Regions from separate parts of the Corynebacterium accolens genome, predicted to be linked through region 2. Evidence: predicted binding sites of a transcription regulator. Region 2 holds the regulator's gene; the other holds the start of a gene.

Region 1 (7,654 bases), 200 kb from region 2:
GATAAGCGCCACGGACGCGATGATTTCCACGGCAGCGATGAGCCCTGAGCAGACGAAAACCACCGCGGTGCGCGCCGCGGTAGAACCCTTGGGCGCGTAGCGGTGCAGCATCAGCCAGACGATGAAGGGGGCGGCAAAAATCGCGGTAGCCTTCATCGCCACCGCCGTGCCGACTAGCAGCAGCGCGGCGTGGAAGCGCTGGTGCAGCGCGGCCAAAAGCCCCAACGACACCAGGCCGACCATGAGGGATTCATTGTGCATGCCACCGATAAGGTGCAAGATGATGACTGGGTTGGCAACGCCGATCCACAGCGCGACCGCCGGATCCGCGCCGAGCTTTCGGGCGATCCGCGGGACCGTCCACGCAATAAGGACAAAGCCTGATAGCGAAAGCAGCTTATAGATGATGATGCCGACGGTGACATTATCGCCCACGACGGTGGTGACGATTTTGCCAATCCACAGGTGCAGCGGTCCATACGGGGTGGTGGTATTGCGCCAGTCTTGTGAGACCTCGAGCAGGAAGGGCCCGGGGTTGACGGCGGCGCCCTCGGTATAGGGGTCGAATCCATCGCGGACCATGGCGCCCTGCATGAGGTAGGAATACACGTCCCTGGAAGCCATAGGGCCGGCGAATAGCAGTGGGGTGACCCATGCGATAAGGATGCGTTGTAACTCGCGTACCCCTCCCTCCGGGCGCGGGTGTTTAAGCTGCTTGCGAATAATCATGCGCCCGGCAAGCACCCAGGCGGCGGCGAGGAGGAAAATGCCCACCCAATACAGCACCAACCCGAGGTTGCGCCCGTGACCATACGATAAGAATCCGATATTGAGCGCTTCGAGCACGCCGCCGCGGTTGCGGGTTGAGCCGCCAGAAAAAGACGAGAAAAGGAGCACGCACGAGGCCACGAGGCCCAGCGGGAGTGCGCGGGGGACTGGCAAGGAGTAGGTTTTGGCCACGGTGATACCTACTTTTGGCGCGTCGTCGCCTGAATGGCTAGGTGTTCTAGCGTTTCGGTGATCTGCGGATCCACATTCGCCGCACGCAGATGGGCCAACCCGGATTCCGTCAACGCGGTAATGCGGCGCTCAATCTCATCAGGGGCGCCGGAATCCGCAATGATTTGGGACAGGCGCAGCAAGTCCTGCGTATCGGAGGTGCGGCCGATGAATTTCCGCAGAGTAGCGGCGGCGCTGGGGTCGCGTTCATCGGCGCGCTGTAGCGCTAAGGCAAGAAGCTCCGTGCGCTTGCCCTCTCGCAGATCGTCGCCGGCGGGCTTGCCCGTAATTTCGGGATCCCCAAAGACCCCCAGTTGGTCATCGCGGAGCTGATACGCGATGCCGATATCGTGCCCATAGCCGCGGAAAGCCGAGATTAGTTGATCGCTTGCCCCCGCGATGGCAGCGCCCAAATGCAGGGGCCGTTCGATGGTATAGGCGGCGGTTTTATAGCGGTTGACGGAATTGCTCAGCGCCACCGATTCCGAACCGGCTGCCTCGAGGGAAATATCGAGCAATTGGCCGCCCAAGACCTCGGTGCGCATTCCCCGCCAGGGATCGCGCGCACGCTGCAAAGCCTCTGGGCTGAGCCCAGAATCCTGAAACATATCCTCGGCGTAGACCAGCGCAAAATCGCCCACCAAGATGGCCACGGACGTGCCAAAGAATTCCGGATCCCCTAAGAAATCGGATTCCCGGTGAAGGCGCTCTGCTTCCCGATGCACCGTCGGTTTCCCACGCCTCGTATTCGACGCGTCAATGATGTCATCGTGGATAAGCGCGCAGGCTTGGATGAACTCCAGCGAGGATGCCGCGCGCAGCATCGCCTCTGGGGATTCCGAACCACGGCCGGCGGCGAGGTAGCCCGCCCACGCATACATGGGGCGCACCCTTTTCCCGCCATCGAGGACGAATGATTCCAAAAAGCTCATAGCGGTACTGACCGGGGCGCCGATTTCTGCCACGTGATCCCGGCGCTGGTCCAAGAAGATGGCCAGTTTTTCGCGCACCGCGCCGGGGATATCCGCAAGCTCAGGAATATTCGTCATAGTCACACCTCCACACGATACCGCCTTGGGCCGAGAAGAAATAACACAGGTTTATAGCGGCAGGACCACTCCCAAAATGGCAAAGGGTCGGGGATCCGCGGGGTAGCGATGGTGGCGCACGACATCAAAGAAGCCCACAGACCGGTAGAGGCGAAAAGCCCCGTTGGCTTCCTGTGGTGCTTCCGGCGTTGACAATAAGGCAAATCGGGCAGGGATATTCCATAAGAGCCCTTCGAGTAGCTGCTTACCTAAACCGTGGCCTTGAAAAGACGGCAGCACGTGCACTTCAGCCACCTCAAAATAGCTGCGCAGCATGCCCCATTCGGACTCAGTTGGCCCGCCGTTGCGGCGCAGGGCGCGGCGCAGCTCGGAATCCCACCAAGTATCTGGTGAGCCCAAAAATCCATAGGCCACTCCCACGACGCCGTTGTCATGCGCAGCAATAAGCGCTGTAAACCCGGGCCGCATGGAATCCGCCCGCCAATTGTCCACGCTGCGCGAAAACGTGACCGGGTCATATCCCATGGCCTCGATGTAGATCTCCACGAGTTGGGGAGCCAGCATAGAGAACTCTTGCGGGGTTAAGCGGCGGATTTCGAAACTCACGGTATCTATCACACCAGATACGCATGTCCACCGGCGGACAAGGGTGGGGGCGGGGTTATTCCATCGAGCCCTAAGGGATTTCGAACTGTGTTCGATTTGTAGGCAGTTATGACTGGTAAAACTCTTGAGTAATTCGAACAGGTGAACTAGACTAGGGGGTGGATGTCCGGTTGGCTGCTTAAAGTGAGCGGCAATCGAACACGGTTAGTTATTAGCGCAGTACAGGAGAAAAACAATGGCACAGATTATTTCGGCAACGCAGTCCCGCTCTACCGGTCGCTTTGCTGGCAAGCAGGGCGCGAAGCGGGCCCACTTTCTTTTCCAGGCTCGCGAGCTTCTGGATCGGGCGAGGGGATATGCGGCGGATGGTCGCTTTGACCAGGCGCTGGAGGTGGCTTATCAGTCCGCATTGCGTACGGCGGGTGCGCGAGTAGCTGTATCGGTGGTCTCTCGCCGCCGGCGTCTGCCAACGAGCGCGTGGGACCGCTTGGCTTTGGTGGGGGCCGAGGAAAAGCAGTGGGCCGAGGCTTTTAAGTCCTACTCTCGTACCCGTGCCCGGGTGGCGTCTGGCTTGGATGCAACGCCGGATGAGGAATATGTCTACGGGTTAATGCAGCAGGCGGCGCAATTTTTAGATGAGAGTGAAGCCGAGACGATTCTGGGATCCTTTGCGGCATAGCAGCAGCATAGCGGCGCCATAATCACTGTTGAGGGGAATAACTACCTTTTGGGGAACATACTGGTTACTCTGGACGTTAGTATTGGTAGAAGATATATCGGCCGAAGCCCAGTCCCTAGTTGGAGGAATAGTGTCTCTTTCTGAGCAGGAGCAACGCACGCTCCGTGAAATAGAGGAATCGTTATTAGCGGACGATCCTAAATTTGGCGCTTCTGTGTCTGAATCTACCTCGATCGGCGGTTCCGGCGGCGCAGTTACGCTGCGTGGGATTGCGCTCATCGTGGTTGGTCTGTGCATGCTTGTTGGCGGCGTGGCCTTGGCGCAGCAAAGCTTGTGGTTTATTGCGTTGTCCATCGCCGGGTTCTTAGTCATGTTCGCTTCCGGCGTGTGGATGCTCCGGGGCGATCGGCCTGCTGGTGGCGGAAAGAAAAAGTCCACCAATGGGCGGTCAAAGAAGGCAGCCTCGTCTCGTAATAGTGGGGTAGGCAGCAAGCTGGAAGAAAACTTCCGTCGGCGCTTTGAAGAAAGCTAGCCGCGAACTTTCCATTTCCCCAGTCACCAGGAAGGGTGGCTGGGGATTTTTTACGCCTTACCAAAATTCCCCACTTTGCCCCACCTTCTGACCAAAACCGCGGCGCGGTGGGGGATTGTGGGTGGTAGAGGACAGTAGCAGGTCCAATATGCAGGCATTGCGCTGTAAGTGATGTATGAGGTGGGGCGATCTTGATGTTGTAAGTGGGGCTAAAGGGGTGGATTTTCGGGGTTGTCAAGGTGGGGCGCGGGATTTCTTCCCACCGGAAAAACACCCTTTTAACTGCGCATACTTTTTGTGTTGCTGAGAATATGGCGATTTAAGTGGGGCATGTGGGGGAAAGTGGGGTAGAGTGGGGCGCAGCGGAGGAATGGGGTTGAAAAACTCTCTTCTGACGTGAGGGAATCCGGAGTTGTCGAGTGAGGAAGGTGGACGCCGGGATGTTTCTCGGAACCTACACTCCGAAACTTGATGACAAAGGGCGCTTAACGCTTCCTGCAAAATTTCGCGACGAGCTCGCCGGTGGCCTGATGGTTACCAAGGGGCAGGACCATTCTTTGGCCGTGTACCCGCGCGAAGAGTTCGCCGAACGCGCACGGAAGGCTGCGGCGGTTTCTCGAACCAATCCGGAAGCGCGCGCTTTCATTCGTAACTTGGCTGCAAGTGCGGACGAACAGCGGCCCGACGGGCATGGTCGCATCACCTTGTCCGCAGGCCACCGTGAGTACGCGGGTTTGTCCAAAGAGTGCGTGGTGGTTGGCTCGGTAGATTTCCTCGAAATTTGGGATGCAGCCGCGTGGGCTGAGTATCAATCGCAAACTGAAGATGCTTATTCGGCAGCAGATGCCGATGACGTACTTGCGGGCTTGCTGTAAGCGCCCGCATCTCGAGTGCGTGTAAGGACTCTGTCCGAGGCGGATGATTCTGGTGTACTTCCCCGATATCAGAAACCTGCCTCGGACAGGGCCCTATATGCACTCGTCGTGCTTTCCACGATAGGAAGTCCTGCACAGCGGAAATCAGAAAGGGGGACGCGGGGAGACATGGCTACAACTAACCTTAATTACGATGTGGCGGATAACCACGGCCATGTGCCGGTCATGCGCGAGCGCATGGCGGAGCTCCTGCGCCCCGGGGTAGAGGCTGCGGGCTCGCAGGCTGTGCTTGTCGATGCCACCTTAGGTGCCGGCGGCCACAGCGAGTACTTCCTCCAGACCTTTCCGCAGGCACGCGTTATCGGTGTGGACCGCGATGAGCAGGCATTGCAGAATGCTTCGGCGAGGCTAGAGCCCTTCAGCCCGCGTTTTTGCGCGGTCAATGCACGCTTCGATGAGCTGGGTACCGCGATTGCCCAGGGCGAGGGCGATATCTTTGATGCTGCCCGCGCCCACGGTATTGCGGGAGCCCTCTTCGATTTGGGCGTTTCTTCCATGCAGCTGGATCAGGCAGAGCGCGGCTTTGCCTATAAGACGGACGCACCGCTGGATATGCGGATGGATCCGAGCCATGGACTTACCGCCGCTGATGTGCTCAATACGTATTCGCACGGGGACTTGGCGCGGATTCTCAAGACCTATGGTGACGAGCGTTTCGCGGGAAAGATTGCCTCCGCCGTGCTCAAGGAGCGCGAGAAGGAACCGTTTAGCACCTCGGGCCGCCTGGTGGAGCTTCTTTACTCGACCATCCCGGCGGCAACGCGACGCACGGGTGGACACCCGGCAAAGCGCACGTTCCAGGCGCTGCGGGTAGAGGTCAACCGCGAGTTGGAGGCCATTGAAAATGTGCTTCCCGTAATCACCAGTGCGCTTTCCATTGGGGCGCGCGCGGTTTTTATGAGCTACCAGTCTTTAGAAGACCGCCTCGTAAAGGCAGCATTCAAGGACCTTTCTACGTCCACCACGCCTGCTGGCTTGCCGATGGACCTGCCGGGCACCGCACCGGAATTCGCCACGGTCACCCGCGGAGCCGAAAAGGCATCCGCGGCGGAGGTAGAAGAAAATTCCCGCGCCGCGTCGGTGCGCGTGCGTGCCCTTGAACGTCTTGAAGGCACGCCAGAATTTTTACCACCGGGAGGCAAGAAATGAGCACCATCCCACGCCGAAACCAGCACATAACGGACAGCCGCGACAGAGAGGCCACTCGCAGCATGGGCGCCAGCCGAGACTTCACCACCGGAATCGACACAGGAGCGCCTACCGCTGTGCGCGAGCGCACCGCCACTAGGGCTACCGGGAACACGGCGCGGCGGACGGCTCCTAGCCGTACCCGGGTTCCGCACCGCGGGGCGAAGCGGCTTGGCTCGAAGCAGGTCGTCAGCTTCCGCGGACGGCGGGTGCAACAGCAGACGAAGCAGAATAATGCTTTTACCCGCGTTGCAGTCTTGGCCGTTACCTTGGTCATCGGCGGGGTAGCGCTGGCCATGTGGCTATCTGGTTTGTCCACCTCGCAGACGTTTAAAATTCAGCAGCTGACGGTGCAGGAATCGCAGTTGGATAACCAGATCGAGTCGCTCAACCGAGACGCAGAAAACTTAAGCTCCTCGGCGGATATTGCCCGCCGCGCGGATGAATTGGGCATGGCCGTGCCCAAGCAACCCGGCGTGACGGAGGTCGGCGGGGATGGTGAGATCATCGCCAAGCGCGAAGGCACCCCGGATACGGAAAAGCTTATCGATGTCAACGGTGAACCCATCCGCCCGGGCCAAGCCTCGAGCGACCCGAAGGATACGGAGGGGATGTCTGATTCCCTCAACGCCGTGCCGCGCGGACAGCAGCAACATGCCCGCGGCAACGATGCGGACGAAAACCGGGATGAGCAACGCGGAGGCGATGACGCCGATAATCGCGATAGCGCAGACGATAATCGCCCCAACCTTCCCGCCCGCGCGCCGTACACCAGCCAGGCTGATTAAACGGACAGAATAAGTGGTGAAATTCTCTGTGCTCGCGCGTGGTAGCGCGGGCATTGCCCATCTTGTAGGGCACAATCGATACACGCAAGAACCTGTGGCGGCGAAGGGAAGGTGACTGAGCACCGTGACTGCACCGAATAATGGTGGCAACCGTGGGTACCGTCCGCGGCCACGCCGTGCTGCTAGCTCTGTTGTGCCCCAAAAAGCGATCATGCGCCAGCGCCTGCGCATCATTTTGACCTGTGTTGTCGTCGCCACCGTCGCTTTGGGCGGCCGCCTTGCGTGGGTGCAATTGGTCTGGGGTCCGGACCTTGCGGCAAAAGCCGTCACTCAGCGCGAACGTGTCTATATTGACCCGGCCCGCAGGGGAGAGATATTGGACCGGGATGGCCAGCGTTTGGCCTATACAATGAAGTCTCGTTCCTTGACTGTCTCTCCCACGCGCCTGCGCGATGAACTCAAAGAGCAGGCGAAGATGGAAGCCACATCCGAGGGAAAACTCGAGGGCATGGATGAGAGCAAAAAAGATGAGTACCTCACCAAACAAATGGAGGACAAGCTCAAGGAGATGGCTGAGGGCATCCCGAAGATGATTGAGGATTCGGGTGCCTCTGCCTCCAAGGTCGATGCGAGCGATATTAAAAACAAGCTCAAGGCCGATACGCAGTACGAGGTCCTGGTCCGCAATGTGGACCCGGATGTCGCCGTAGAGATTTCCAATAAGTACCACGGTGTGGCGGCGGACCGGCAAGATATCCGCCAGTACCCAAACGGGGCGATTGCAGAAAACGTCGTGGGCAAGGTCTCTATGGATGGCCACGGCCAATTCGGCTTTGAGGCGGCCCGCGATACCGAATTAACCGGCATCGATGGGCAGT
Region 2 (7,654 bases):
TCGATGCGCCGGCATCAACCACGCGCGAGTCAATAACGCGGGATTGTTCGTTATGGCAAAACGGGCAGTACACACTAGTCCTTTCGCTAATTTAGCTTCTCGGTTTAGTTTACCTCCCACGGCCAAGCCAAAAACCTGACACCATTGCGCCAGACTCCTCCTACTCGAGTGCCTGTCTCCGTGAAGCAAGCGGGCCTTATCTGCGGCCGGGAAGACAAGCTGCTGCCTAAAAGGCTCTAAGCCTTAAACCCCCGAAGTGCCTGCTTTTGTACACGCAGCACTACTGTCCGATCGCTGCTTCTACTTGCTGTACCGAAGCGCCAGGATCAGTCGGCGTTTCAGCGCTCGTACCCATCAGCCCGCCGGCAACCGTGCCGAAAAATACGGCAGCACCAAATACTGCACCGAGGAGGTAATTCTTGCGCGAACTATGCGCATCGTCTTCTTCCATCGGCCTGTTCGCGAAATCAGGTAAGGAACGTTCATCAGTCCACGTATTCGAATAACCTTCACGGTTCGTTCGATATACGGAATTTAAAGTCCTGATTTCCCCCTTTTCGGAAGGAGAATGCTGCACGCCCCAGCTTTGATCATCAATATCCCAAATAGCGGCTGAAGGGACGATCTGTGGACGTGCCGCGCGCTGTTTGACCATGTTATTGCGAGAGTGAAGTAGTTGAGACATTGCTTTCCTTTCGACGACCGCCGTAAGTCTAAAGCGGCCCCTTGACACAACAAGAGCTCAATGTCGCTCCTGTGTTCGAGATTGTTTCTATGTTCGATTTATAGCACCACTTCGAAAACCTGTCCAGTTTTTCGCGTAAATCTCGAACGCTTGTACTTTTCGTGCTACAAATGAGTTATGGCACGCAGGTGTCACCCAGTCCCTTTTCAAGCTATGAACGCAGAACCTCAGACCCCTTAGCTAGGAGCCGCACATGGGCCGCAAGAAAGCAAGCACCGCAAAGAACGATTACGCCTCCCTTTCCGAAAGGCAACGCCGCATCCTTAACGTCATCAGCGATGCAGTGATGCTCCGCGGTTACCCGCCCAGCATCCGCGAAATTGGTGACGCCGCCGGCCTGCAATCCACCTCGTCCGTGGCCTATCAGCTCAAGCAACTGGAGGAAAAGGGCTTCTTGCGCCGCGATCCCAATAAACCCCGCGCGGTCGACGTACGCCACCTCAACACTGACGACGCCGAAAAGAAGCCGGGCCGCAAGGCTAAGGACGTCCCCGATACCTCTGCCCGCGGCCCTGAAGAGTCTGCCGCCGTAGCTTATATTCCCGTCGTTGGCCGCATCGCCGCCGGTGCACCAATCACTGCAGAGGAAAATATCGACACGTATTTCCCCATGCCAGACGAGGTCGTCGGCGGAGGAGAGCTTTATATGCTGCAGGTCGTGGGCGATTCCATGCAGGATGCCGGCATCCTCAACGGCGACTGGGTCATCATCCGGTCGCAATCGGTGGCTGAGGAAGGCGAGTTTGTCGCCGCGCTTCTCGATGGCTCCGAGGCCACCGTCAAGGAATTCCACCGCGATTCCTCTGGCGTATGGCTCCTTCCGCACAACGATGCCTATCCGCCCATCAACGGCGATGATGCGGAAATTATGGGCAAGGTAGTATCCGTCTTCCGCAAACTCTAGGCCCCGGCCAGCTACTTTAACCAAGCCGCACGCGGGTGTTCGCCTGCGGTTGTTGTCGCCGCCGACACTCTGCGCCCGCTTTCTTGAAACCCGCTCTTTGCACTTCGTACGCTGCCCTGTTCCCCGCATAGGGAGCAGGGCCATACGAGTTTTAACGCATTCCACGCCTTTCTACCTCGCAATCGCGCCCCAAAAAGCCAACTTAAGCGCGCGGGGTTTATTGAGAAAGCACCCCCGAAATAACGGATCCGTAAGTTAAGCGCTACTAGGGTTGGCTTTCAACTAGGGCAAATAAAGCTGACTGACCTGCGGCTTTTATCCCAAACCAGACAACAGCGCACACCTTAATTTTTGTTTTCGTCCGATTACCGCCGAATTTTGACACAATGGAGGGAGAAATCCCACATCAGTTAGCTTTCACCGAGCGCCTGCATTCGCAGATGGAGTAACCGCCCGGCCGAAGGCGAGGAGCAAGGAGGGTCCGTGTACGCAGAGGAGCGACGCCGCCAGATCGCGTCCCAAACTGCAGTTGAGGGTCGCGTTAACGTAACCGATTTATCAGAGCGTTTCGAGGTGACTGCTGAAACCATTCGGCGCGACCTAGCCGTACTGGATCGTGAGGGCGTTGTCCACCGCGTTCACGGCGGCGCCGTGGCTTCGCAAGCCTTCCAGACCGCGGAGCTCACCCTCGATACCCGCCAGCGTTCCGCATCTGGGGCCAAGGCCGCCATCGCGCACGCCGCGCTCGACTTCCTTCCCCCTGGCGGCGGCAGCATATTCCTGGACGCCGGCACCACGATTAATACCTTTGCCGAGCTCATTAGCCAACAATACCCGCAGGCGCAGTTCAATATCGTCTCCAATAGCCTGCCCATCGCACTGTCGCTAGCCAATAGCGGCGTTCCCGATGTCCAGCTCCTCGGCGGGACCGTACGCGCTATCACCCAGGCCGTCGTCGGCGATACCGCCCTGCGCACCATGGCGCTCATGCGCGCCGATGTCGCCTTCATCGGTACCAATGCGTTGACCCTCGATCACGGCTTGTCGACAGCCGATTCCCAAGAAGCAGCCATCAAATCCGCCTTCGTCACGAATGCCCACAAGGTCGTGGTCATGTGTGATTCCAGCAAATTGGGCAACGACTACCTGGTGAGCTTCGCCTCCATTGCAGATATCGATGTCGTCATCACCGATTCCGGCGCGCCGGAATCCTTCGTCGATGCCCTGCGCGAGCGAGAGATCGATGTCGTGCTCGCCAGCGAATAGCTCCAGCATGCGCACGACTTCGCCCTCCCTACGTTGACATCTAGGCAGGGAGGGCGAACCCTTTTGCCGTTAGTTGAACTTTTCTATCTGCTCCATCGCTGCGGCGCGGGCGGCGGATGGGCCTTCGGAGTTGAGGGCGGCATCGGCAAGCTGTTGGCACTGGTCAAAGGTCAGCTCGGCCAATTGGGCACCAACGCCGGCGACTGCGGTCGATGCAGCAGACAAGGAGTTGACGCCTAGGCCGGTCAATACGCAGGCCAATAGCGGATCGGCCGCGGCCTCGCCGCACACGCCAACCGGTACGTTGTATTCGTGCCCCGCAATGCAGGTGTGCTGGATAAGCCGCAGCACGGCCGGCTGCCAGGGGTCGGTGAGGTACGCAAGCTGCGGTGACAGGCGGTCAGCGGCCATCGTGTACTGGGTGAGGTCATTGGTGCCGATGGATACGAAGTCCAGATGCGGCATGATCTTATCTGCCATCAGCGCTGCTGCGGGCACCTCAATCATCGCGCCCGCGGTCAGGCCGCGCTCCCGGCACAGCTCCGCAAACCACTGGGCTTCCTTCGACGTCGCCACCATCGGTGCCATGACCCAGGTTTCGGCATCGTCGCCGCGGGACTCCGCGGCCTGGGCGATGGCGTCCAACTGGCGCGTCAACAGGGACTCATTATCGCGGGCAATGCGCAGGCCGCGCACACCCAATGCCGGGTTCTCCTCAGAGGACAGCGTGGCATAAGAAATCGGCTTATCGGAGCCAGCATCCAAGGTGCGCACCACGACCTTGGAATCGGGGTAGGCGTTGAAGACCTTTCTGTAAATCTTTGCCTGCTCGTCAACGGAAGGCTCCTCGCTCGCGGACAGGAACGACAACTCCGTGCGGTAGAGGCCAATGCCCTCTGCCTGCGAGTCGGAAGCGATGCGGGCGGCGTTGCCATCGGCCACGTTAGCCAACAGCTGCACGCGGTGGCCATCCTTGGTTTGCGCCGGCCCAGTCCATTCGGCCACGCGGGCGGCGCGCTCGCGGTATTCCGCGACCGCCTTGGTGGATTCTTCCTCGTCCGCACCCAGCGTCACGGTTCCAAGCGCACCGTCGACGAAGACCAGCGTGCCGCTTTCAATCTCCCGCAGCTTATTTCCCACGGCGACGATGCACGGAATATCGAGCTGGCGGGCGATGATCGCGGTGTGGCTGGTGGGCCCGCCCAGCTCGGTAACGAGCGCGCGAATATGCGCGGTATCCAGGGTGGCGGTATCGGCGGGCGCGAGGTCATCGGCAAAAAGCACCGCTTGGCCCTCCACCATGGGCAAACCAGGCTCCTGCTCGCCGCGCAGCTGGGCGATGACGCGGTCGCGCACGTCCTTCAGATCGGTGGTGCGCTCGGCCATGACGCCGCCGGCCGCCTCAAACATGGTGACGAACTTATCCGTGGCTCCCACCGTGGCGAACTCGGCATTCTTGCCCGAGCGAATATTCTTGCGCACGGCCTTGTGCCACCCGCGGTCCTTGACCATGCCGGCGGTTGCGGTCAGCACTTCCGAGGCTTGGCCCTCGGCGGCTGCGGCGCGGTTTTCCAAGCGGCTGGCGACGACATCGACTGCCTCGAGGAAGCGATCGTATTCGGCTTCGCTGCTGGCCTCTTGGTCAATACTTCCTTCAGTGGGCAGGTCCGGGCGGGGGCGCACCCATACGGCTTCTGCATAGGCAACTCCAGCGACAACGCCGGTTCCTTTAACAGTGGACTGAAGCGTATTTTCCATGGCGATACTTCCTTCGAAGATAGCGGCTTATTTATTTCCAGATCATCACAAATCCAACAGAAATGCAATGTATGCCACACGGTTTCTATTGACTTTCCAACACAATCGGGCAAGAATAAACATTTACGGCGGGCTTAAGCGCGAGTTTCAACCGGACCGACTGCGTGTGGCCCCCAATATACGCACTCTGCGAAAGGGATAAGTTCTCGATGATCCTCACGCTCACCCCAAACCCAAGCATTGACGCCACCCTGGCGCTCAATCAGCAACTGACCTCAGGCGATGTCCACCGCGCCGCCAGTGTTACCCAGGTCGCCGGCGGCAAAGGCGTCAACGTCGCCCACGCCGTGCACCTCGCCGGGAAAGAAACCCTGGCCCTCTTCCCCTCCCGCGCGGCCGATCCGTTCATGAACCTCATCCAGGAGGTCCACCTCCCCTACGCCCACGTGGACATGGACGGTGGCGTCCGCGTCAATACCACCATCACCGAACCAGATGGCACGACCACCAAGGTCAACGGCCCTGGCCCGCTGCTTTCCGATGCCACCCAAAACCACCTCATTTCCACCCTTACTCACCACGCCCAATCCGCCGATTGGGTAGCCCTTGCCGGATCGCTGCCCAAGGGCGTTGATGCTGGCTGGTATACCGAGCTCATCAAGGAGATCCGCACTGCCGCCCCGCAGGCGCGCATCGCCGTGGACACCTCTGATGCTCCGATGAAGGCCATCGCCAAGCAGCTCGCTACCGCCGCCCCGGATCTCATCAAACCCAACGGTTTCGAACTGGGGCAGCTGACCGGCCAGGACGGCCTCGCCCTCGAGCGCGCCGCTGCGGCCGGGGATTATAGCCCGGTCGTGGAGGCTGCAAGGGATGTCGTGGGTCGCGGCATCAAGGAAGTCCTTGTCACCCTCGGCGGCGCCGGTGCCGTGCTGGTAAACGCAGAAGGCGCATGGGCTGCCACCCCGCCTCCCGCCACGGTGAAATCCACGGTTGGCGCAGGTGATGCCGCATTGGCCGGATACCTCCTGGGGCGCACGCAGGGGCACGGACCAGCAGATTCCCTCGCACTCTCGGTGGCTTATGGCACCGCTGCGGCCGCAAAGCCCGGCACCCAATTCCCCCGCCCCGAAGAACTCGATACCGCCCATACCTCCATCTCTGCTCTATAGCTAAAGGAGCCTTCCATCATGGCATCCGATCTCATCACCACAGAACTTGTCGCGCTTGACGCCGACTTTGGCGATAGCGTCGACTCCGTTATCACCAACCTTGCCACCTTGGTGCACGATACCGGGCGCGCGACCGAGGTCGCAGGCCTCGCCCAGCCCGCCATCGACCGCGAAGCCAAGGCCGGCACCGGCGTGCCAGGCGGCGTGGCCATCCCCCACTGCCGTTCCGAGGCCGCCACCGAACCGACCCTAGCTTTCGCCCGCCTTACCCGCGGCGTAGATTTTTCCGGCCCAGACGGCGACGCCCAGTTGGTCTTCCTCATCGCCGCACCCGCCGGCGGTGGCAAAGCCCACCTGCAGATTCTTTCCAAGCTTGCCCGCGCCCTCGTGCGCAAGGACTTTTTAGAGGCCCTGCGCACCGCGTCGACGAAGGAAGAAATTGTCAAGGAAATCCTCGCTGTCGTCAACGCGGAAAAGCCGAAGAAGAAAAAGCAGGACACCGCGGAGGCTGCAGCTGGGGCTGCGGAAGGGGCATCGGCAAGCGCAGGTGCTTCGGCACAAGCTACCCGCATCGTTGCCATCACCGCCTGCCCAACCGGCATCGCACACACCTACATGGCTGCCGATGCCCTCACCCAAACCGCCGGCGAGCGCGACGACGTCGATCTCACCGTCGAAACCCAGGGCTCGTCCAATAATGAATCGGTCTCGCAGTCCACCATCGACGCTGCCGATGCGGTCATCTTCGCCACGGACGTCGGAGTGCGCGACCGCGAGCGCTTCGCGGGCAAACCCGTCATCGAATCCGGCGTCAAGCGCGCCATCAACGAACCCGGCAAGATGCTCGATGAAGCCATCGCGGCGGCGAAGAACCCGAATGCCCGAAAGGTCTCTGGCACCGCCTCTTCCTCCTCCGCCGAAGAGGAAGGAAAATCGCTGGGTTGGGGCAAGCGCATCCAGCAGGCGATTATGACCGGCGTGTCCTACATGGTGCCGTTCGTTGCCGCCGGTGGCCTTCTCTTGGCCCTCGGATTCCTCTTCGGCGGCGCCGATATGGCCAATGGCTGGCAGGCGCTTTCCACGGATTATTCCCTGTCCAACCTGCCGGGCAATGAGATTACCGTCGACGGCGAGACCATGTCGTTCGAGAACTCCGGGTTCGGGCTCTATATAGGCGCAGTGCTCTTTGCCATTGGCCAGGCTGCAATGGGCTTTATTGTTGCCGCGTTATCTGGCTACATCGCTTACGCCCTGGCCGGGCGCCCTGGTATTGCGCCGGGCTTTGTCGGCGGTGCTATCGCCGTGACCCTCGACGCGGGCTTTATCGGTGGCCTGGTGACCGGTTTGTTGGCCGGCTTTATCGCCCTGTGGATTGGCAATTGGAAGGTCCCGCGCTGGCTCGGCTCCCTCATGCCGGTGGTCATCATTCCACTTTTGACCTCCCTGGTCGTTGGCTTGGCGATGTACCTGTTGCTGGGCGCCCCACTGGCCGCGCTGATGGAGGGCCTGCAAGACTGGCTGTCTTCCATGTCTGGCTCTTCTGCCATAGTGCTCGGCATCATCTTGGGCCTGATGATGTGCGTCGACCTGGGCGGCCCGGTCAACAAGGCCGCATACCTCTTTGCCACCGCAGGCTTGTCCACTGGCGACGCAGCCTCCATGCAAATCATGGCCGCTGTCATGGCCGCCGGCATGGTTCCGCCCATCGCGCTGTCCTTGGCAACCTTCATCCGCAAGTCGCTATTTACCCCTGCCGAGCAGGAAAACGGTAGGTCCGCCTGGTTGCTCGGCTTGTCCTTCGTCTCCGAA

The links. Region 2 encodes LexA, which represses DNA repair genes until DNA is damaged. Its sites were predicted from a motif close to CGAACANNTGTTCG; they were not measured.
Region 1: a site for LexA is predicted at 2,789-2,802, ahead of CACC_RS08080 (SAV_6107 family HEPN domain-containing protein). Genes of this name have one in related genera too.

What each region holds. Positions count from the first base shown of each region.
Region 1 covers NZ_CP046605.1:1,688,479-1,696,132, reverse strand. The annotation lists gene CACC_RS08095 (alpha-(1->6)-mannopyranosyltransferase A) at 1-960, opposite strand, end outside; gene CACC_RS08090 (polyprenyl synthetase family protein) at 969-2,048, opposite strand; gene CACC_RS08085 (GNAT family N-acetyltransferase) at 2,100-2,654, opposite strand; gene CACC_RS08080 (SAV_6107 family HEPN domain-containing protein) at 2,890-3,333, shown strand; gene CACC_RS08075 (DUF3040 domain-containing protein) at 3,464-3,865, shown strand; gene mraZ (division/cell wall cluster transcriptional repressor MraZ) at 4,306-4,740, shown strand; gene rsmH (16S rRNA (cytosine(1402)-N(4))-methyltransferase RsmH) at 4,909-5,949, shown strand; gene ftsL (cell division protein FtsL) at 6,012-6,776, shown strand; gene CACC_RS08055 (peptidoglycan D,D-transpeptidase FtsI family protein) at 6,988-7,654, shown strand, end outside.
Region 2 covers NZ_CP046605.1:1,493,206-1,500,859, forward strand. The annotation lists gene nrdR (transcriptional regulator NrdR) at 1-73, opposite strand, end outside; gene CACC_RS07155 (hypothetical protein) at 281-685, opposite strand; gene lexA (transcriptional repressor LexA) at 939-1,649, shown strand; gene CACC_RS07165 (DeoR/GlpR family DNA-binding transcription regulator) at 2,133-2,915, shown strand; gene ptsP (phosphoenolpyruvate--protein phosphotransferase) at 2,985-4,673, opposite strand; gene CACC_RS07175 (1-phosphofructokinase family hexose kinase) at 4,883-5,845, shown strand; gene CACC_RS07180 (PTS fructose transporter subunit IIABC) at 5,864-7,654, shown strand, end outside.